Regions from separate parts of the Bacillus sp. LLTC93 genome, predicted to be linked through region 2. Evidence: predicted binding sites of a transcription regulator. Region 2 holds the regulator's gene; the other holds the start of a gene.
The links. The regulator NrdR, encoded in region 2, represses ribonucleotide reductase genes. The targets are predictions, from matches to a motif close to AACACNATATATNGTGTT.

Region 1 (10,803 bases), 870 kb from region 2:
CATAGATCTTTTCTAATGTGTCTCTTCCCATATCATCATAGCCATATCCAGTTGTCGGATTAAAGTGAGAGTCACTGACTTTATGCTTTCGGTAGCTTTCAAGCACTCTCCACTCATTTTGTTCGCTCGTTTGATCAATTTGCTGATGCATGCGTAAAATCTCTTGTTCTGTTTCTGCTGCTACTTGTTCTAAAATGGTGCCATGTTTTAAAGTGTGAAACATCTTCATTTAATTCCTTTCCTACAACATATACTTCTTGATTTGACCTAATATGGTCTGCTCCTCACCACTAAATCCAGTGATGTCATAAAGCTCTGCTTCTTTTTGAAATTCTAGTGATTCCACGAGGGTTTCTGACTTTAATGCGGATATGAGCTTCCCTTCATACGCTGGAATCTTCACGTGATATGGCTTTAAAAAGTTATTTTTCAGCTCAGCCATAATATCCGCTTTCAACCGCTTCACATCTTCCTCGCGTCTAGCACTGATTAAAATATGTCGTTGCTTTGAAGATGGGATAAAATCCGGTCTGATTTGATCTTCTTTGTTATAGACAGTCAGCATAGGAATACGGTCTGCTTCTAATTCCTCTAAAAGCTCATGAACCGTCCGTTCGTGTCCTTCGTAATCCTCATTAGAAGAATCGATCACATGAAGCAAATAATCTGCTTCCTTCACTTCTTCGAGTGTGGAGCGAAATGCTGCAATGAGTGTTGTTGGGAGGTCTTGAATAAAACCAACTGTATCTGAAATCAGCACGCTGTAGCCAGATTCTAATGTCATCTTACGTGTCATTGGATCAAGTGTCGCAAACAGCAAATCTTCTTCATGGCTATCAGCATCTGTTAACTGGTTAAACAAAGTAGATTTTCCGGCATTCGTATATCCGACAATGGCAATTTGGAAAACGCCATTTTTCTTCCGACGTTCTCGGTATCTTGTTCGGTGTTCTTTCACTGCAGATAACTGCCCGTTAATTTCGTGAATGCGGTTGCGAATATGGCGTCTGTCTGTTTCAAGTTTTGTTTCACCTGGACCTCTTGCGCCAATTCCGCCCCCTTGTCTTGAGAGGCTGATCCCTTGTCCACTTAGTCTCGGCAAGGCATACTGAAGCTGGGCAAGCTCTATTTGCAGCTTCCCCTCTCTTGTACGGGCTCTTTTGGCAAAGATGTCTAAAATCAATTGCGTACGATCAATAATTTTCACATCTAGGGCAGTCGCCAAAGCTTTTAACTGGCTTGGAGAAAGCTCGTCGTTAAAAATAATGACATCACATGCTAATTCCTCGCAAAGTACTTCCAGCTCTTCTACTTTCCCTTTTCCGATGTATGTTGCGCTGTCCTGTCTATTTCTTTTCTGCGTCATCACGCTGACAGCTTCACCGCCAGCTGTTTTAGTTAAGGAAGCTAATTCTTCCATTGAGTATTGAAAGCGTTCATCCGTTACATGCGGCAATTGACAGCCGACAAGGATCGCTTTTTCAGTCATTTCATGTTCATTCAACGTCAGTTGTTTCCTTTCTGTACTTAAGTTTTCAGTAGTACCATCATACCAAACACATCACACGTATACCACTATTCGGAAGGTTTATTTTAGCGTCTCTTCACAAAAAGGATACGCCATTTCAAGAAGGCGTATCCTCTTTCATTTGAAGGTCGTGACTTTTAATAGTAAGCAAATCTTTTTTATCGTAATGATCAACAAGAAGCAGTCTCATCGCCTGGGTTCGAATGGCTTTTTCAATGGTGTTTCGCACAAACCGGCCATTGCTGAATTTTGCAGGGCTTGTCGTACTCTTAATGTGCATCAAATAATCTCGCAGCTTCCATTCTGCTTCTTGGGTAAATACATATTCCCTGTCAGCCATCATTCGTTTTGCAATATCCATGAGCTGATCGACTGTATAATCAGGAAAGCTGATATTGATTGGAAATCTTGATTGAAGGCCGGGGTTTAATGATAGAAAATGGTCCATTTCCTTGGAGTAGCCAGCAAGAATGAGAATGAATTCGTGCTGTTTGTCTTCCATATGTTTTACTAGGGTATCAATCGCTTCTTTCCCAAAATCCTTTTCTCCTCCGCGGGCAAGAGAATAGGCTTCGTCAATGAACAAGATGCCGCCTAGTGATTTTTTAATTAAATCCCTTGTTTTCTGCGCAGTATGCCCAATGTACTCTCCAACGAGATCACCGCGCTCGGCTTCAATTAAGTGCCCCTTTGAGAGGACATTCATTTCAAAAAATAGCTTTCCGACAAGCCTCGCAACCGTTGTTTTCCCTGTCCCTGGATTCCCTTTGAACATCATATGAAGCGCTTGTTTTCCTACCTTTAATCCTTGTTCCTGTCTTTTTTGATTGACAAAAATCCAGGCATAAATCTCTTTTATGTTTCGTTTCATTTCATCCATACCGACAAGGCTGTTCATTTCACGCTCTATTTCCCGTAAGATGCTGTGTTTTGCCTCATTTTTCTGCAAGGCTTCTAGGTATTCTGCCTCTGAGTCTGCATCAACCAATACTTGCTTTTGTCCGTTAAGTATAATATTGATTTGGCCGTTGTTTTTATATGTGACAGCTCGCTCCAACGTATTCACCTCTCGCTCTTCTCTCTTTATTCTATTCGGGTGGAGCTGTAATCGTGACAATCGCCCGCTTAAGCCCAGGTTTGCTGTCAAAATGACCCGAGATACCGAATATTGTAGGGGATTCTGCGGTTTCCCAGGAAATGATGTGCTATTTCTATTGTATTCATCCATTTTGGGCGGACAAACCAATAATTTGCTTTTTCTTAGAAAAATGTAGCTTTTTCATCACAAACTATGCAGAAAAGAGTCTCAATGATTTCCGCATTTTGTACAGGCAATTCTTCTATTTTCTCATAAAATAAAGACGAGGTGATGAATAGATGGTGAAAATTTTTATTGATCCTGGCCACGGAGGAACAGATTCTGGAGCTGCTGCTAATGGACTTTTGGAGAAAAATATAACACTTCAAATTGCGCTTTTACTAAGAGATATCTTGATTAGTGAATATGATGGGGTTTCCGTCCGCTTAAGTCGTTCAATTGACCAATCCGTCACTTTATCCCAGCGTACGAATGCGGCAAATAGCTGGGGAGCTGACTATTTCGTGTCTATTCATATTAATGCTGGTGGGGGAACAGGTTTTGAAAGCTATGTGTATCCTGGCATTTCAGCACCAACCACCACGTATCGCAATGCCCTTCATGATGAAATTGTCCGCTCGGTTGATTTTGCCGACCGAGGCAAGAAAACTGCGAACTTCCACGTTCTTCGGGAAACTTCTATGTCCGCTATTTTAACTGAAAACGGTTTCATTGATACGACAGCTGATGCAAATAAGCTCCGCAATGCTTCCTTCCTTCAAGGCATCGCTCGCGCTCATGCCAATGGATTAGAGAAGGCCTTTCAGTTAAAAAAAAAAGCAGGTAATCTTTATAAAGTGCAGGCCGGGGCATTTAAGGTGAAAGCCAATGCTGATGAGCTGGCTGCCACGCTTAGATCCAAAGGATTCGAAGCATTAGTCGTACTAGAAGGCGGTATGTTCCGCGTGCAGGCTGGGGCTTTTCGTTCAAAGCAAAATGCGGATGACCTCGTAGTCAGATTGAAGCAGGCCGGTCACGACGCATTCGTTTTCCAATAAACTGAAGCTGTTATAATGAAACAAACCGGCTCAAGTCATTGCAGAGCCGGTTTGTTGTCTATTGATTTATGCTAAGATATTCACGACAAATTGTGACCACGTTTCAAGACGATCGAAGTATTCAGGCTTTTTCAAGTCTGCTACTTTCATCCATTTTCCTGAGATTTGATCTGTTTCTTTTACTTCCACATGAGCACCAGGTGATAATTCAAGTGCTGATAACAGCCCAATATGCACACGGCCGACACTGTTGTCATCATCATTGATTAATCCAAGGGTTTTCATTTCAAGTTTGTCTTCTTCTTGAATCAAAAGTTCCTCGTCCAGCTCACGATCCGTATTTTCTTTTAGGATTTCAGCAAAATCTTTTCCTTCGATAAAATTCATATGACCACCAAAACCAAGAGATAACTTATGATGTAATCTTGTCTCTCCCCCGCCTTGAAGTCTTTCATATACATACACTTCGTCTTTACGCTTAATGACGACATAAGGAATCGGCTGCTTGAAGTCAGGATTTTCTTCTGCATCCCCTCTTCGCATCTGCTCGAAGTGCTCTTCGATTTCTTTCATGATCGTTTTGATTGTTTCCTCTTCACTATTCACACCATTAAACGCAAGTGTTTCGTTTTGGAAAACACGTTTGCGCGGTGCGACTAAAATGATTTCATCCATTTTTCCCATGTTCGGTAACCTCCAGTATGTAACACATTGTAAGAAATGGCAAAAAGCCAAAACGAGTGATGCGTTTTGACTTTTGCGTTTTAGTTATGATTCATCTCCAAAGAAGAAGTCGTCATCTTTTAACGGCTCAACTGTTGCTTTTTTGTAGCCGTTCCCTTTCATTGAGAAGAAATCATGTGACTTTGTTTTTGTATTGAGTCCGTTCAATACAATCGGGTTAATCTCTTCTTCTTCAAAGTAAGGGGCAAATCCAAGGTTCATTAACGCTTTATTGGCATTGTAACGAATGAACTTTTTCACATCATGCGATAAATTGACTTGGTCATAAATATCCTCAGTGTAATGAAGCTCATTTTCATAAAGCTCGTTCAGCAAATCAATGGAGAAATCATATAGCTCTTTTTGCACGTCAGGTGTTTGTTTGTTGTAAATTTCTTGCGCTAATAATCCAACGTACACACCGTGAATCGCTTCATCACGCAAAATCAAGTTAATGATTTCACCACTTTGCATGAGCTTTCCTTGTCCATAGAAATAAAGCGGGTAGTAAAAACCGCTATAAAATAAGAAGCTTTCTAAATAAACAGAAGCAACCATTGCTTTAAACAAGGAAATAGGATCATCCTTTTGAATGGAACGGTATAGACCTACAATCATATCTGCTTTCTTTTGCAAGAATTTATTTTTCTTGACCCATTCAAACACTTCACTAATGGTTTCAGTTGGTGCAAGTGTCATGAAGATATTTGAGTATGATTTCGCATGTACCGCATTTTCCATCATCGCCATAAAGTTTAACACCGCTTTACGCTGATGACCGTCTACATGTTCTGCCACAATCGGCATACCTGTATTTCCTTGTTCTGTATCAAGTAAAGTCAGTCCAGCAAGTACCTTCATGTACGTATCTCGCTCTTTTTCACCTAAATACTTCCATGTTAAGAGATCCCCGTTTAAGGAAATCTCTTCAGGAAGCCAGAACTGCTTCACATTTTGGTTGTAAAACATTTGTGTAAAATCGTCTTCGTGTTTTGACCAGTTGGCTGCATCATAAATTTTTGTCACGTTAAACTCTCCTTTAATCAAACAACACAAGAAAGACAGCCTTCCTGCCCTGTATCCTTCGTTCTTGCATAATAAAGTGTCTTAATGCCTTTATGGTGTGCATAAAGATCAATGCGGTTTAAGTCACGCGTTGTCATCGTATCTTTTAGGAATAATGTAAAGCTGATTCCTTGATCGACGTGCTGCTGAATCGTTGCGATCATATCAACCACTTTAAACATGTCCATATCGTACGCTTCTTTATAGAAGAACCAGTTTTGCGCTGAAAGACCTGGCATTGGGTAATATGTTTTGCTGTTGCCGTATGTTCTTTCTTCGATACGTTCCATAATTGGCATAACAGATGCTGTTGCCGATTGAACATAAGAAATCGAGCCTGTTGGTGCAATACACAGTCTATAGCTATGGTACATTCCATTTTCCGCTACAAATTCTTTAAGTGCTGCCCAGTCTTCTTTTGTTGGAATGTGCATGCCTTCAAATAGCGCTGCCGCTTTTTCTGTTTTTGGTGTGAAATCATTCTCCACGTATTTATTGAAGTATTCACCAGTTGCATAGCCAGAACCCTCATAACGATGGAATGTTTCACCTTTTTCTTTTGCAAGCTCACTTGAGCGTTTAATCGAGTAATAGTTTACCATCATAAAGAACGTATTAGCGAAATCTCTTGCTTCTTCACTCTCATATGCCATTTGGTTTTGAGCTAAATACCCGTGAAGGTTCATCGCACCAAGCCCGATTGATTTCATTGCTTTGTTTGCTTTTCTAACAGCCGGTGCATTGCGAATATCCGTTGTTTCAGACACAAGCGTTAACGAGTCTGTTGCAAGCTTGACTGTTTTTTCAATTGATTTGTTTTTCATGACATTCATGATATTTAATGAACCAAGGTTACAAGAAATATCTAGACCGATCTCATCTTCTTGATCATAGTCCATGTAAGAAGACACCTCTGAAGCCTGAAGTACTTCTGAGCAAAGGTTTGAGAATTTCACACGTGAAATATGGTTCAGTGCATGCTCTCTATTCACATTATCTTGGAACATGATATATGGATAGCCTGATTCTGAGCGCAGAACAGCCAATTTTTCAAGAAGCTTTCTCGGATTGACTTTTTCTTTTTTGACTTTCGGGTTTTCCACAAGCTCGTCATACATTTCTTCCATGTCCATCTCATCAAGATGCTGTCCATATTCTTTATAGACTGTGTGCGGATAGAAAGTGTAAGCTGTTTTGTCTTCTCTTGCCAGCTCGATAAATTTATCTGGGATGACAACACCAATGGAAAGTGTTTTCACACGAACATCTTCATCGGCAGAGATTTTTTTCGTATCTAAGAAATCATTGATATCTCTGTGGAAAATATTAAGGTAGGCACTGCCTGACCCTTGTCTTTGTCCCATTTGATCTGCATACCTGAAAGCATTATCAAGAAGCTTCATCACACCTACGACACCTTTTGTCGCGTTTTCTACATCTTTGATTGCTTCGCCTTTTGCACGAAGTTTTGACAGGTTCAAACTGACGCCGCCACCTAGTTTCGAAAGCTGCATGGAAATATCAATCGCTCTTGAAATATCGTTTAAAGAGTCATTCACTTCAAGCAAGAAGCAGCTCACAAGCTCACCACGTCTTTTACGTCCAGCGTTTAAGAATGTTGGTGTACTTGGCTGATACTCTTGGTTGATCATCAGTTCAACAAATTCAAGTGCTTTTTCTTTGTCTCCGCCCGCGAAGAAAAGAGCCACAACTGAAATGCGGTCTTCATAGCGTTCAAGGATTTTCTTTTTATCATTTGTTTTCAGTGCATAATCATTGTAAAACTTAAACGCACTCATAAATGATGGGAATCTAAATTTTTTGGCATATGCAGCCTCGAATACTTCTTTAATATCTGCCATGCTGTATTGTCTTAAAAATTCTTCCTCATAGTAGTCGTTTTCTATTAAGTAATCAATCTTCTCTTCTAAGTTGTGAAAGAAGACCGTGTTTTGATTAATATAATCTACGAAGTAACTATGTACAGCTTCTTTGTCCTTATCGAACTGAAACTTTCCTTCTTTTTGAATCATAATCTCGTTATTTAATTGTATCCACTTTGGAACCTGATTTTGTGACAATTCTTTCTACCTCCTGTGTAAACAACTCAACATCCCTTTTTGTTCCGCTTAGTTCAAAGGTGTGCAAAATAGGAACTTGATATTGTTTAGAAATCGTATCGGCGCTTTTTGCAAAATTATCTCCCCACACTTTGTTGCCACTCACCGCTACACCTAATAAAAGGTGAGCATTTTTCTCTAAAAAGGACTGAGTGGTACTAGGGACTTGTCCAAATCCTGTCGTAAAGGTGACGAGAATAAACGGCGTATCCAAAAACTCTTCTCCAGTCAATCTTCGCTTGTCTGTAAAAGGGGTCTTGTCCAAAAAGCGTTGAACATTTCCTGTTTTTGAATCAAATACGATTTGAATCAATTCCATCACGACCTAGTTTTTAGTATTGTTGATCATTTCGTTATTCACTATATATAGTATACTATGTTTTTTTAAAACACAACATATAGATGTTCGAAACGAAAAAAATCAACCAACCCGGCCGAACATTCATAGCCGAACTCGTACGTTCAAATAAATAGAGCAGAACAGGATCTAAAAATAGACTGCTCTACTCCCTATTCAAATGAAACCGAAATCTATCATAACACGAAAAAAAATCGCTTAGTAGACTAGACTTTTTGTTTTATTTTTTGTAGGCATCGCACTGTAAATCTTCTGACACTTCTGTTATTTCCACTTCAACACCTAATTCTTTTAGCACCGCTTCAAGCGCAGAAACGATTGAAGCTTCTCTGACTAATTCTTTGCCATTTACAGAAACACTTGTTCCATATTCGAAACAGGAGTCGTCTTCACAAGTTTGTTCCCAGTGATTAATTTTAATTTTGTGTGTCATGAACTCATCCTTTTCTGTCTAGATGTCTGATGCATGATTATAGTGTAGCGACTTCACATACATTTGTAAATTGACGTGCTTACTCTTCATCAAGCCCATCATCATATTCTTCATCCCATTCATCTATGTATTCCGTTTTAACGAGGGTCAGCTCCCCTTTTTTTTCATCAAACCGGTACACATGTACTTCATCATCTTTCACAACTGCAAAGTGATTATTTTTTAGTGCAACAGCTGATTGTAAAAGGCCTTCTATATTTCCATTATCATTTTGATAAGAATGGTTATGCCAGCTTTCCTGTCTCGTTTCAATGTTTGAAATGGCGCACGATCCAAATAAGACAACAATCCCAATCAATATAAGGATCACTCTAATCCTTCTTAATTCAAGCTCTGTATTTTCCATATCATTCCCCTCACCTTTCTTGATATCCAATAAGGGATTATACGCAAAATAGACAGAAAAGTTTCACGGCATGCAAAATAGCCCCTCTGCACTGACAAAAAACGTAGCGGGTTCCGGCCGGTTTATTCGCAGATGCATGGGGCTATTGGGTACAAATTGACCTATTCTAATTCTAGATTTACATTTTTTTGAGGTGCAAATGTAGAAATAGCGTGTTTATAAATAAGCTGCTGCTTCCCTTCTGTCTCAAGCAGCACTGTGAAATTGTCAAATCCTTTCACTTGACCGCGAAGCTGAAAGCCATTCAGTAAAAATACGGTGACAAATGTATTATCTTTGCGGATCTGATTCAAAAATTGGTCCTGAATATTAATCGGTTTCATGTTTCGTCCTCCTTGATTCTGATAACTACAGTTTCGCTTTAAGTCCAAGCTTTCCTGCTATATATGCGAAAATTTCCTCTTTTTTGTCTGAAAAGTGGCAAGGTGGTGTCATATCAAACCAAGTGACATCCATTTTATTACGGAACCACGTAAACTGACGCTTCGCATATCGTCGGGAATTTTGCTTTAATTGCCGGATGGCTTCATCAAGAGAGCAGTCACCTTGAAAATAGGCATACAATTCTTTATAACCAATCGCTTGAACAGATTGACAATCCCTCAAACCAGATTGATATAGCGCTCTCACTTCTTCCATTAAGCCTTCATCTAACATCATATCAATTCTTTGATGAATGCGCTCGTACAAAAGCGCTCGCTCCATTTTCAGTCCAATGAAGGCTGTTTCATAAAGAGGAACCTCCTGATGCCCGTTTTGCATCTCAGACATTTTCTGACCGGTTGTATGTATCACCTCTAGCGCCCGGATCACACGGCGGACGTTATTCGGATGGATCGCTTTTGCAGCGTCAGGATCTACTGCCTTTAGCTTTTCGTGCAGCTGAAGCGGCCCATGCTGCTGTTCAAACAGCGTCATTTCCTCTCTAAAGGCGGGGTCACTTTTCTCTTCGGTAAATGTGTAATCATATAAAACAGATTGAATATACAGACCTGTTCCGCCGACAATCATTGGCGTTTTTCCTCTACCCGCAATCTCTTTGATTTTCAAACGGACAAGCTGCTGAAATTCAGCTGTAGAAAATGATTCGTCCGGCTGTTTCATATCAATTAGATGGTGCGGGACGCCATCCATCTCTTCAGGGGTGATTTTAGCTGTTCCAATATCCATTCCTTTATAAATCTGCATAGAATCCCCGCTGATGATCTCTCCATTAAATGCTTTGGCTATATCAATGCTCAGCTTTGTTTTGCCGACTGCCGTCGGTCCTACTAACACAATCACTGGTTGTTTCACTTTTTTCATAACATCACTCTCTTTTACAAACTGCCTACAGTATAGCATAACTTCTCTTTCTCTCCTATATAATGCCCATTACCAGCCGAGTGGTTCATTTCCGACCACTTCATATGTTTTTCCTTTTAAACGATGGGTATGCGTTGGCCTCTCTTGATCTGGACTATAGACGACACCTCCGTATCGGATGGGGACAGGATCTGTATAAGCAGAATACGTGACTTCCTGTATTTCGTGATAATGTGTGCCATCAGCTCTTGGGATAGCAGGTCCTGTGATGCCATAGTATCTGTGGAAATGACCCCTTTCAAAAGAGGTGATCCCGCGATAGTAATGCGTATGCTTGTCAGTACTGCTTCCATTTACAGGCTGAGAGATCCCTTCTATTAAATGATAATGCTCTTCTATTACATCCGTACGTGCTTTATATGCATGAGCATGCGGCGGACAATTTGCCCAATCAGATGGATACAGGCCCATTTTTGACATTCCTCCTTATACTAGGCGGTCACCCAAACACATGTAGGCCATTTGAATACACTGATGTCAGTTACAGTGATTTTATGAGAGAGGAGCCTTTTTTTATGAATTATTTTGAATCACCGCCGTTTATTCAAGAAGACATGAGAAGACCTTTTGGATTTGGACGCCCTGGGTTTGGTTTTGGAGGCCCTGGCT
Region 2 (10,803 bases):
TATTATCCAATGATAAAGGCGTACATACAAATGCCATTTATGGCTTTGCGATGATCCTAATGAAGATGCTGGAGGACGAGAAGCCAACCCATATGCTCGTCGCTTTTGATGCGGGAAAAACAACGTTCCGCCACGAGACATTTAAAGAATATAAAGGTGGAAGACAAAAAACGCCGCCAGAGCTATCAGAACAAATGCCGTTCATTCGTGAACTATTAGATGCCTATCACGTGAAAAGGTACGAGCTTCCTCAATATGAGGCAGATGATATTATCGGTACACTAGCTGTGGAGGCAGAAAAAGACGGCTTTGAAGTCAAAATCTTCTCAGGAGATAAAGATTTAACGCAGCTTTCAACTGATCATACGACGGTGGCTATTACGAAAAAAGGCATCACAGAAGTAGAATACTACACTCCGGCTCATATTGAAGAAAAATATGGCCTGCGCCCAGATCAAATCATCGATATGAAAGGGCTAATGGGAGATTCCTCAGATAATATCCCAGGGGTGCCTGGTGTGGGTGAAAAAACAGCAATTAAATTGTTAAAGCAGTTTGAAACGGTTGAAAACTTGCTTGAACATATTGACGAGGTCAGTGGCAAAAAGCTAAAAGAAAAGCTTGAAGAATATAAAGAACAAGCGGTGATGAGTAAAAAGCTGGCGACAATTCATATAGAAGCACCACTTGATGTGTCGAGCAAAGATCTCGCTTATGAAGGACCTCATATGGATCAAGTGATTTCCCTTTATAAAGAGCTAGGCTTTCAAACGCTGCTAGAGCGTCTAGGAGAAGCACCAGAAACAGAACAGGTCGAAGTAGAAGCGTTAGAAGTGAAAAAGATGACAGATGTAACAGATGATATGCTGACAGATCATGCTGCGCTTGTGGTAGAACAGCTAGGTGATAATTATCACGAAGCGGAATTGATCGGTTTTGCAATCCATAATGAAAACGGTGCGTTTTTTATCACAAAAGAAAATGCACTTGCATCAGAAGCGTTTAAACAATGGGCACAGGATGAAACGAAGAAAAAATGGGTCTTTGATTCAAAAAGAGCAGTTGTCGCCCTCAGATGGCATGATGTCGATCTAAAAGGTGTCGATTACGATGTCTTGCTCGCTTCATATGTCGTCAACCCGCAGAAATCATACGAGGACGTAGCAAGTGTAGCAAAGGAGTATGGTCTGAATATTGCCCTTTCTGATGAAAAAGTGTACGGAAAAGGAGCAAAGCAGGCAATTCCACCTGAAGATGAGCTAAAAGATCATCTTGGACGGAAAGCAGCGGCGATCTCTGCCTTGCATGATCTAACACTTGAAGCGTTAGAAAAAAATGATCAGCATGAACTGTATGAAGATTTAGAGCTGCCGCTTGCGCTCATCTTGGGTGAAATGGAATCTCTTGGGGTAAAGGTGGATATTGAGCGCCTAGAGAAGATGCGTGAAGAATTGACGAAAAAGCTCAATGAATATGAAGAAACCATTCACCGCTTAGCGGGAGAAACGTTTAACATCAATTCTCCTAAACAGCTTGGTGTGATTTTATTTGAAAAATTAGGTCTGCCAATTATGAAGAAGACCAAAACAGGCTACTCCACGTCTGCGGATGTTCTTGAAAAACTTGAAGACAAGCACGAAATTATTCGGTCGATTCTGCATTACCGCCAAATTGGAAAGCTGCAATCTACCTATGTCGAAGGCTTAATGAAAGTAACGCGCAAGGATACCCATAAAGTTCATACAAGATTTAATCAGGCGCTCACGCAAACAGGAAGGCTAAGCTCAACGGATCCAAACCTTCAAAATATCCCGATTCGTTTAGAGGAAGGCCGGAAGATTCGTCAAGCGTTCGTTCCATCAAAAGAAGGGTGGCTCATGTTTGCAGCTGACTATTCTCAAATCGAGCTGCGTGTGCTTGCTCATATTTCTCAAGATGAGAACTTGATCGAAGCCTTTACGCAAGATATGGATATTCATACAAAAACAGCAATGGATGTGTTCCATGTATCAAAAGAAGAAGTAACTTCCTCTATGAGAAGACAGGCCAAGGCTGTGAACTTCGGAATCGTTTACGGAATTAGTGACTATGGACTTTCTCAAAACCTTGGGATTACAAGAAAAGAAGCAGCGGCATTTATTGAACGCTATTTAACAAGCTTTAAAGGCGTGAAAACATATATGGAAGAGATCGTGCAGGAAGCAAAACAAAAAGGCTACGTCACGACACTTCTTAAACGCAGACGATATATCCCGGATATCACAAGCCGTAATTTTAATATCAAAAGCTTTGCAGAAAGAACGGCGATGAACACACCGATTCAAGGCAGTGCCGCAGATATTATTAAAAAAGCAATGATTGATATGGCGCGAAAGCTAAAAGAAGAGAACTTGCAGGCAAATCTTTTATTGCAGGTACACGATGAACTGATCTTCGAAGCGCCGAAAGAAGAAATCGCCATACTAGAAAAAATTGTCCCTGAAGTCATGGAAAACGCACTTCAGCTTGATGTGCCGCTAAAAGTTGATTTTGCTTCAGGCCCATCTTGGTACGATGCAAAATAAATAGAGAGAGAAAAGGAGCGAGGAGCATGCCGGAATTACCAGAAGTCGAAACCGTCCGGCGCACTCTTAAGCGGTTAGTCAAAGGAAAAACGATTGAAACGGTCGATATCAAATGGCCAAACATCATCAAACGTCCTGGGGAACCGGAAGAGTTCGCAAGAAGGATGGTAGGAGAAACCATACAAACCATTGAAAGAAGAGGGAAGTTCTTACTCTTTCATTTAGACCACTACGTGATGGTCTCCCATTTAAGGATGGAAGGAAAATACCGCGTACATGAAGCAGATGAGCCTTATGATAAACACGTACACGTTGTCTTTACGTTTACAGATGGTACCGAGCTTCGGTACCATGATGTGCGTAAATTTGGCACAATGCATCTATTTCAGCCAGGTGAAGAGGAAAAAGAACTCCCGCTCTCACAGCTTGGATATGAACCTTTTTCTGAACAGTTCACTCCGGAGTATTTATGGGAGCAATTGAAAAAAACATCCCGTGTGGTCAAAACAGCGTTACTCGATCAAAAGATTGTCGTGGGACTTGGTAATATTTATGTGGATGAAGTCCTTTTTAAATCAGGGGTTCATCCAGAAACAAAAGCAAATCAGCTAAGCCTGGAATCTTCCAAAGTGCTTCACAAACATATTATTGACACTCTTCAAGTGGCGGTAGATGCGGGAGGAAGCACGATTCGTTCATATATTAATTCACAAGGAGATATTGGAACATTTCAATTGCAGCTTCTTGTATATGACCGGCGGGGAGAGCCTTGCCAAACATGCGGAAGTCTCATTGAGAAAACGGTTGTTGGAGGGCGCGGTACTCATTTTTGTGTGACCTGCCAAAAACGTCCTCAATAAAGGTCAGCCATCAGCATGCTTCCTTTTTGCTATGCATACGATAAAAAACATTCATTTTTCAGCAAGGTGTAGACTGACACACAGCCCACCTGCTCTTCATATAGTGAAGAAGAGTCTTAGGACGGACGCCCAGAGACTCTTGATCATCGTTGCATGAACAGAAAGGAAGAGTTCAGGTATGATTTCGTTTTCGCTTCTGTTTTTAGCTATTGCAGTCAGCATCGACAGCTTTTCTGTGGGCTTTACGTATGGTCTTCGCAAAATGAGGATTCCATTTAAAGCCATTGTCATTATTGCATGCTGTTCAGGGATTGTGCTGCTCATTTCCATGCTAATTGGCAGCCTGCTTACGACATTCCTCCCTGTCTCAGTGACAGATAAACTTGGTGGAGGTATTTTGATTGCCATTGGACTTTGGGTTTTGTATCAATTTTACAAACCAACGAAAGAGCGTGACTTGCTCCTTCATGAAAAAACGTTGCTTAATGTAGAAGTGCAATCTCTTGGTCTTGTCATCCAAATTTTGCGAAAGCCTACAAGTGCAGATATTGACCGATCTGGGACGATCAATGGAATGGAAGCAGTGCTTCTTGGGATTGCTTTATCCATCGATGCATTTGGTGCAGGGATTGGTGCAGCGATTCTAGGGTTTTCTCCAATTGTGATGAGTATCACGGTAGCAGTGATGAGTTCACTCTTTGTGTGTATCGGGCTGCGCTCCGGACATTACTTGGCAAATTGGCGCTGGATTGATAAGCTCGCATGCTTACCAGGGCTTTTGCTCATTTTAATTGGGGTTTGGAAGCTGTAAAGGAGGAAATCAATTGACGCTCGTCATTGGATTAACAGGCGGGATTGCTAGTGGAAAAAGCACAGTCTCGCAGATGATAAAAGAGCAGGGCATCCGGGTGGTGGATGCAGATGTCATCGCAAAAGAAGCCGTTGCTAAAGGAACACCAGCTCTTCGTCAAATCGTTCAAACTTTCGGTGAGGATGTCCTCCTGCCAAATGGAGAATTGAACCGGCAGCAGCTGGGAGCGCTCATTTTTTCTGATGAAGAGAAAAGAAAGCAGCTCAATGCCATCGTTCATCCTGAGGTTAGAAAGGAAATGCTCAAGCAGCGAGATGAAGGGATCAATCACCAAGAAACATTCGTTGTGCTTGATATCCCGCTTTTATTCGAGAGTCAGCTGGAGAGTCTCGTCGACCGTATCATTGTCGTATATACAACGCCTGAATTGCAGCTATCGCGGCTCATGAGTCGAAACGACCTCAGCGAGGAAGAAGCGCTGAATCGTATTCATTCTCAGCAGCCTCTTGAGGAGAAATGTCAAAAAGCAGACCGCGTGATAGAAAACACAAAAGATCTCGCTTTTATCAGAAAACAATTGCAGAACATATTAAACGAATGGGAACATACAGATAAGTAAGAGTACATACACGTACTCTTCTTTTTTTATGCTTTTTTCTTATTTCCTTTGAAAAGAACAGCCCTTTTTAGAAAATATACGTTTATATACTGGCAATTACATTCTAATGTGATATACTAATTTCATAAATAAATTTATTGAGTATAACACATAATAGAGGAGTGACCTGTTCATGAAGGTAAAAGCAGCGATCAATGGGTTTGGCAGAATTGGACGCATGGTCTTCAGAAAAGCAATGCTTGACGATCAAATTCAAATTGTAGCGGTTAACGCAAGCTATCCTGCCGAAACGCTAGCACATTTAATTAAATATGATACAAATCATGGACGTTACGAATGCGATGTGACAGCAGAAGATGACGCTTTGATTGTGAATGGAAAAAGAGTACTTTTGCTCAATAACAGAGACCCAAAGCAGCTTCCATGGGGAGAGCTTGGGATTGATATCGTCATAGAAGCAACGGGTAAATTTAATTCAAAAGATCAAGCGATGAGCCATATAGATGCCGGAGCGAAAAAAGTCGTTTTAACAGCTCCAGGTAAAAATGAAGACATTACGATTGTGATGGGTGTCAATGAGGATGATCTTGATCCTGAAAAGCACGTCATTATTTCAAACGCTTCTTGTACAACAAACTGCTTAGCTCCAGTTGTCAAGCTGTTAGATGATGAATTTGGCATCGACAATGGCTTAATGACAACGGTTCATGCTTATACAAATGATCAAAAAAATATCGACAACCCGCATAAGGATCTGCGCCGGGCAAGAGCGTGTGCCCAGTCCATCATTCCAACTACGACGGGTGCCGCTAAAGCGCTTTCTTTAGTGCTGCCTCATATGAAAGGGAAATTGCATGGGCTTGCGCTTCGCGTACCAGTCTCAAATGTGTCGATGGTTGATCTTGTGGTCGACTTGAAAAAAGATGTGACAGTAGAAGAGGTAAATGCTGCCTTCTCAAATGCATCAAAAACATCTCTTGCCGGCATTTTAGATTACACGGATGAACCGCTTGTCTCCACTGACTTTAACACAAATCCATATTCAGCTGTCGTTGATGGACTCACAACGATGGTGATGGAAGATAGAAAAGTAAAAGTCCTTGCATGGTATGACAATGAATGGGGCTATTCATGCAGAGTGGTGGATCTTGTGAAGTTTGTTGGCTCAAAGATGAAAGAGCTTTCTGCTGTTTGAAATGAAGAAGACGAACGTCCCTTTTCAAGAAATGAGAGAAAATCCCACTAAAAACACAGCTTGCAAAATGGGTCTAAACAAAGTATACTATTTTTCGTGAACTTCTTGTTCGCAGACTCATTCGGGTATACTTAAAGGGTTAGGACCTCTTAGGACTAACTTTCCCCCGTGGTATATGTCCGGTCCGGCTGCTTAGAACTTCACTCTTTCATTCTTGTTTAAAGGGGGGTCCATGATGGAAACAATCGGACGTCACGTTATCTCCGAGCTATGGGGATGCGACTGTGATAAACTGAACGACATGGATTTTATTGAAAAAACGTTTGTAAATGCAGCTTTGAAATCAGGAGCTGAGGTAAGAGAGGTTGCTTTTCACAAATTTGCACCTCAAGGAGTAAGTGGAGTTGTCATTATTTCTGAATCTCATCTGACAATTCACAGCTTTCCTGAACATGGTTATGCGAGCATAGATGTCTATACTTGCGGCGACCTAGATCCGAATATCGCAGCAGATCATATCGGAGATGAACTAGGTGCTGAAACAAGAGAGAACATCGAAATTCCTCGAGGCATGGGACCTGTACAAGTGAAACAGGCACAAGCCAAAGCACTGTAAACATAAAAAAGATTGCAATGGGAGCTGGCCAAAAGCATTGAATGCCTTTGTGTTATGCTCCTTTTTATATTTGTTTCATATACAACATCCAACATTCCCTAACTTGTCTATACTTTTGTTCTAGGAAAACAAAGGTTTTTTTTATAAAATAAAGAAGAGGCTTAAAGGCAAAGGGGATATGTGTATGACTTTAGGACAAAAGTTCAAACGGTTGATTTCAAACTATACGGAAACATCTGACCATCATCCGGTGTCAGAGTTGAAAAGCCGTTACTACAAATCGACAAATGTACAAGTTTTTCAAGCGGTGGAAGCCCTTCTTTCAAACGATTTCTATCAAGTGACATCTGTTTCAGCAGAACGAGGTGAAATCAGCGCAAACATACGAATGCCGAAAAAAGCCTTTCTCGTGGCGACTGTCATTTCAATTCGTCCTTTTGAAACAGCTGTCGATTTTAACGTGACAACAGAAACGGCCCTGCCAACAGATTTTGGCTACAGTCAAAAGACCGTTTTGTCCCTTTATGAAGAACTAGACAAACAACTTCCAAGAATAGATCGGAGCTGATGAAATGAAATGTCCCACATGTCAGCACCTTGGCACAAGGGTGCTTGATTCAAGACCAGTAGATGAAGGGAAAGCCATCCGTCGTAGAAGAGAGTGCGAAAGCTGCCAATATCGCTTTACGACGTTTGAAAAATTAGAAGAATTACCGCTTATTGTAGTGAAAAAAGAAGGTATACGAGAAGAATTCAGCCGGGAAAAGATGCTGAGGGGACTCATCAAAGCGTGTGAAAAGCGTCCTGTCGCTTTAAAACAGCTGGAAGATGTTTGCTTTAACATCGAAAAAGAATTGCGTAATCAAGGCATGTCAGAAGTGAAAAGTGAGCTTGTCGGTGAAATGGTGATGGACGAGCTGGCGAAAATTGATGAAGTGTCTTACGTCAGGTTTGCTTCGGTTTACCGGCAGTTTAAAGACATCAATGTATTTATTGACGAATTAAAAGATTTATTAAAGAAAGAACGTTAAAAAAGAGCTGAAGATTCTTCATGCTCTTTTTCCTGCGTAAAGCGTAAAACGCAAAAAGAGTGTACAATGGAAACAATCGTATTCAGGGGAGGATCAGCATATGACAGAGCATTGGAAGGAAGTGCTAGCCGTCGATCCGTATGTCGTCAAAAGCGCTTCATTGCTCGGTGACATCGATAGACAGCTCATCACTCTTTTATATCAGCCGCTAATTGGCATGTCCGCTTTCAGCTTATACATGACGCTGTGGGGAGAGCTAGAACAAAATCGTATGTGGGGAAAGCCCGCACCTCATCGGCAGCTCATGGTCATGCTGCAAACGAATTTAAATGATATTTTTGAGGAACGTTTAAAACTTGAAGCGATCGGCTTACTCCGCACATATGAACAGGAAACGGAAGAGGGTAGACTGTTTACATATGAGCTCGTGCCGCCGCTAAGGCCTGATGAGTTTTTCCAAGACGGTATGCTGAATGTTCTTTTGTACCATCGTGTAGAAAAAGCAAAATATATGCAGCTTCGTGATTATTTCTCTTATCCAGGTGTCCCTGCAGAAGCGAAGAACATTTCACGTTCGTTTGAAGAAGTCTTTCACGTATTGCAACCAGGCGAACGCAAGATGACAGAAGAAATCAATCAGGCGTCATCGCTTGACCAGGGCTATGAATATGTGACGGTTGGATCTAGTCAGCCGGCGCCGCTCTCAGACGAATCCTTTGATTTTGATCTGTTGTTAGCGGGCATGTCTGACATGATGATTCCAAGGAAGGCTTTGACAAAGCAGGTGAAAGAGACGATTAAGAAGTTAGCTGTTGTATACGGCATCACCCCACTGCAAATGCAAAATATTGTAGCTGGCGCCTGTGGTTCGGATCAAATGATCTCAACAGAAGAGCTAAGAAAAGCAGCAAGAGATTGGTATCAAATTGAATACAGAGGCGAACAGCCGAAACTGATTGATCAAAAACAGCCAAGACATTTACGTCACGATGCCTCAAAGCCGCCGGCGGCAGATACACCTGATGCCAAATTGATTGAAAAGCTAGACCATATTTCGCCCAGGGAGCTTCTAAAAGATATGGCAGATGGCATTGAGCCAACGTATGCCGACTTAAGAATTGTCGAAGATATCATGCTCGAGCAGCAGCTAGAGCCAGGTGTCATGAATGTTCTGATCTACTATACATTGCTGAAAACAGATATGAAGCTGTCCAAAACGTATATGCAAAAAATCGCCGCCCATTGGGTGAGAAAGAAAATCAAAACCGTTGCGGCTGCGATGAAAATGGCCAAAGAAGAGAACAGGCAAATGACAGAATGGGCGCAGCAGAAAAAGCAGAGAAGCACATATGGATCAGGAAAAGTCGTCCGCGAGGAAAAACTGCCTGACTGGATGAAAGAAACTGAAACGAAAGATCAGCCGGCAAAAGAACAAGCGGACAATCTGTCTACAGAGGATCTTGAACGAGAAAAAGAAAAACTGTTAGATCAGTTTAAAAATATGAAAAAGTACAATGCACATTAATGTGAGGTGAGATGAAGATGAAACCGATTGGTCGTTCATTTGAACAGCTAAAGGGACGAGTAGATTTTCGCGTGAGATACAATCAGATCAAAGAAAGTGTGTTAGCTGATGAAGATGTAAAAGCCTTTTTAAAGGAGCATCAAGAAGAGATACAAGAAGACATGATTAATCGCAGCTTGAATCGGCTCTTTGAATATGTTCAGCAATCGAAGGGTTGCTCTTACTGCTTAGAGGAAGAGAACGTAAATGCCATTTTAGATGGGTATCATCCGAAGCTTGTGATCAAAGGTCAGAGTATTGATATTGAATATTCCCCTTGTCCAGTCAAGCTGCGCCTCGATAGACAGAAAAAACAGCAAGAGCTCATGAAAAGCATGTACATTCCGCAGAATGTTCTTCAAGCGACGTTCGCTGATCTGACCGTCACGGGAAGACAAGAAGTCATCCAAAAAGTAGGCCAATTCCTGCAAAGCTATGATGAGACTGGTAAAGGAAAAGGCTTGTATTTACACGGAAAATTTGGGGTAGGCAAAACGTTTATTCTAGCAGCGATTGCGCAGCAGCTAGCGGAAAAAGAATACCCATCTCTCCTTGTATACGTGCCTGAATTTGTGAGAGAGCTAAAAAATTCGTTAGCCGATCATACACTGGAAGAGAAACTGAATATGGTCAAATCAACGCCTATCTTAATGCTTGATGATATTGGGGCAGAGTCGATGACAAGCTGGGTACGAGATGAACTGCTAGGAACGATCTTACAATATCGTATGGCTGAACAGCTACCGACTTTCTTCTCTTCTAATTTCTCACCGAGTGAACTAAAGCATCACTTTACGTACTCGCAGCGCGGAGAAAAAGAAGAGGTCAAAGCAGCTCGTTTAATGGAACGGATTATCTATTTAGCAGAGCCAGTCATGCTTGAAGGAGAAAATCGCCGTCATTTATAAAAGCGTACGTCACATGAAGGAGGAGCGGATGAGATGAACAAAAGAAAATGGCTGCTTTTTCTCGTGATTGGCATTCTCGTTGCTACGCTATGGTGGCTGAATAAACATCATCTTCAGCTGGCGCCGAAAGATGTGAAGAATTGGATACTTCAATTTGGGATGCTGGCTCCCTTTGTTTTTCTTTTCTTATCACTTTTTCGTCCGTTTGTCCTTGTCCCGCTTACTGTATTCTCGCTAGCAGCAGGTTTGGCATTCGGCAGTGTCCTTGGGACCATTTATGCCCTCGTCGGTGCTACAGCTGGCGCAACAGGCTCTTTTTGGCTTACTTCAACCTTCCGTTCAAAGAAGAATGAAACGAATGCAAGCAGCCGGAAGCTGAAAGCGGTGACGTCCCGGATTCAGGAGCATGGGTTTCTTTATATTTTGTTATTGCGTATTGCGCCTATTCATTTTGATTTTGTCAGCTATGCGGCAGCAGCCTCACATGCTCAATATCGTGCATTTGCGGCGGCGACCTTTATAGGCTTAATACCGGGTACGGTTGCGCTAAATGTCCTTGGGTCAAGCTTTGTTAGCGGCAATTATGCCGCCTTAGCAATTGTTTGTTTGATTTATTTGATCTTTATCTCAGTTCC

Region 1: a site for NrdR is predicted at 7,929-7,946, ahead of nrdI (class Ib ribonucleoside-diphosphate reductase assembly flavoprotein NrdI). Genes of this name have one in related genera too.

Annotation. Positions count from the first base shown of each region.
Region 1 covers NZ_PVME01000001.1:9,496-20,298, reverse strand. Annotated here, with positions in the region: gene C6W18_RS00130 (methionine gamma-lyase family protein) at 1-223, opposite strand, end outside; gene hflX (GTPase HflX) at 242-1,504, opposite strand; gene spoVK (stage V sporulation protein K) at 1,626-2,585, opposite strand; gene C6W18_RS00115 (N-acetylmuramoyl-L-alanine amidase) at 2,906-3,664, shown strand; gene C6W18_RS00110 (hypothetical protein) at 3,731-4,348, opposite strand; gene nrdF (class 1b ribonucleoside-diphosphate reductase subunit beta) at 4,433-5,413, opposite strand; gene nrdE (class 1b ribonucleoside-diphosphate reductase subunit alpha) at 5,431-7,533, opposite strand; gene nrdI (class Ib ribonucleoside-diphosphate reductase assembly flavoprotein NrdI) at 7,493-7,885, opposite strand; gene C6W18_RS00090 (hypothetical protein) at 8,151-8,363, opposite strand; gene C6W18_RS00085 (YmzC family protein) at 8,443-8,769, opposite strand; gene hfq (RNA chaperone Hfq) at 8,931-9,152, opposite strand; gene miaA (tRNA (adenosine(37)-N6)-dimethylallyltransferase MiaA) at 9,178-10,134, opposite strand; gene C6W18_RS00070 (YmaF family protein) at 10,204-10,605, opposite strand; gene C6W18_RS00065 (hypothetical protein) at 10,710-10,803, shown strand, end outside.
Region 2 covers NZ_PVME01000001.1:878,590-889,392, reverse strand. Annotated here, with positions in the region: gene polA (DNA polymerase I) at 1-2,564, shown strand, start outside; gene mutM (DNA-formamidopyrimidine glycosylase) at 2,591-3,424, shown strand; gene ytaF (sporulation membrane protein YtaF) at 3,603-4,235, shown strand; gene coaE (dephospho-CoA kinase) at 4,249-4,854, shown strand; gene C6W18_RS04760 (glyceraldehyde-3-phosphate dehydrogenase) at 5,027-6,049, shown strand; gene speD (adenosylmethionine decarboxylase) at 6,285-6,665, shown strand; gene C6W18_RS04750 (hypothetical protein) at 6,850-7,233, shown strand; gene nrdR (transcriptional regulator NrdR) at 7,238-7,696, shown strand; gene dnaB (replicative helicase loading/DNA remodeling protein DnaB) at 7,797-9,221, shown strand; gene dnaI (primosomal protein DnaI) at 9,239-10,168, shown strand; gene C6W18_RS04730 (TVP38/TMEM64 family protein) at 10,202-10,803, shown strand, end outside.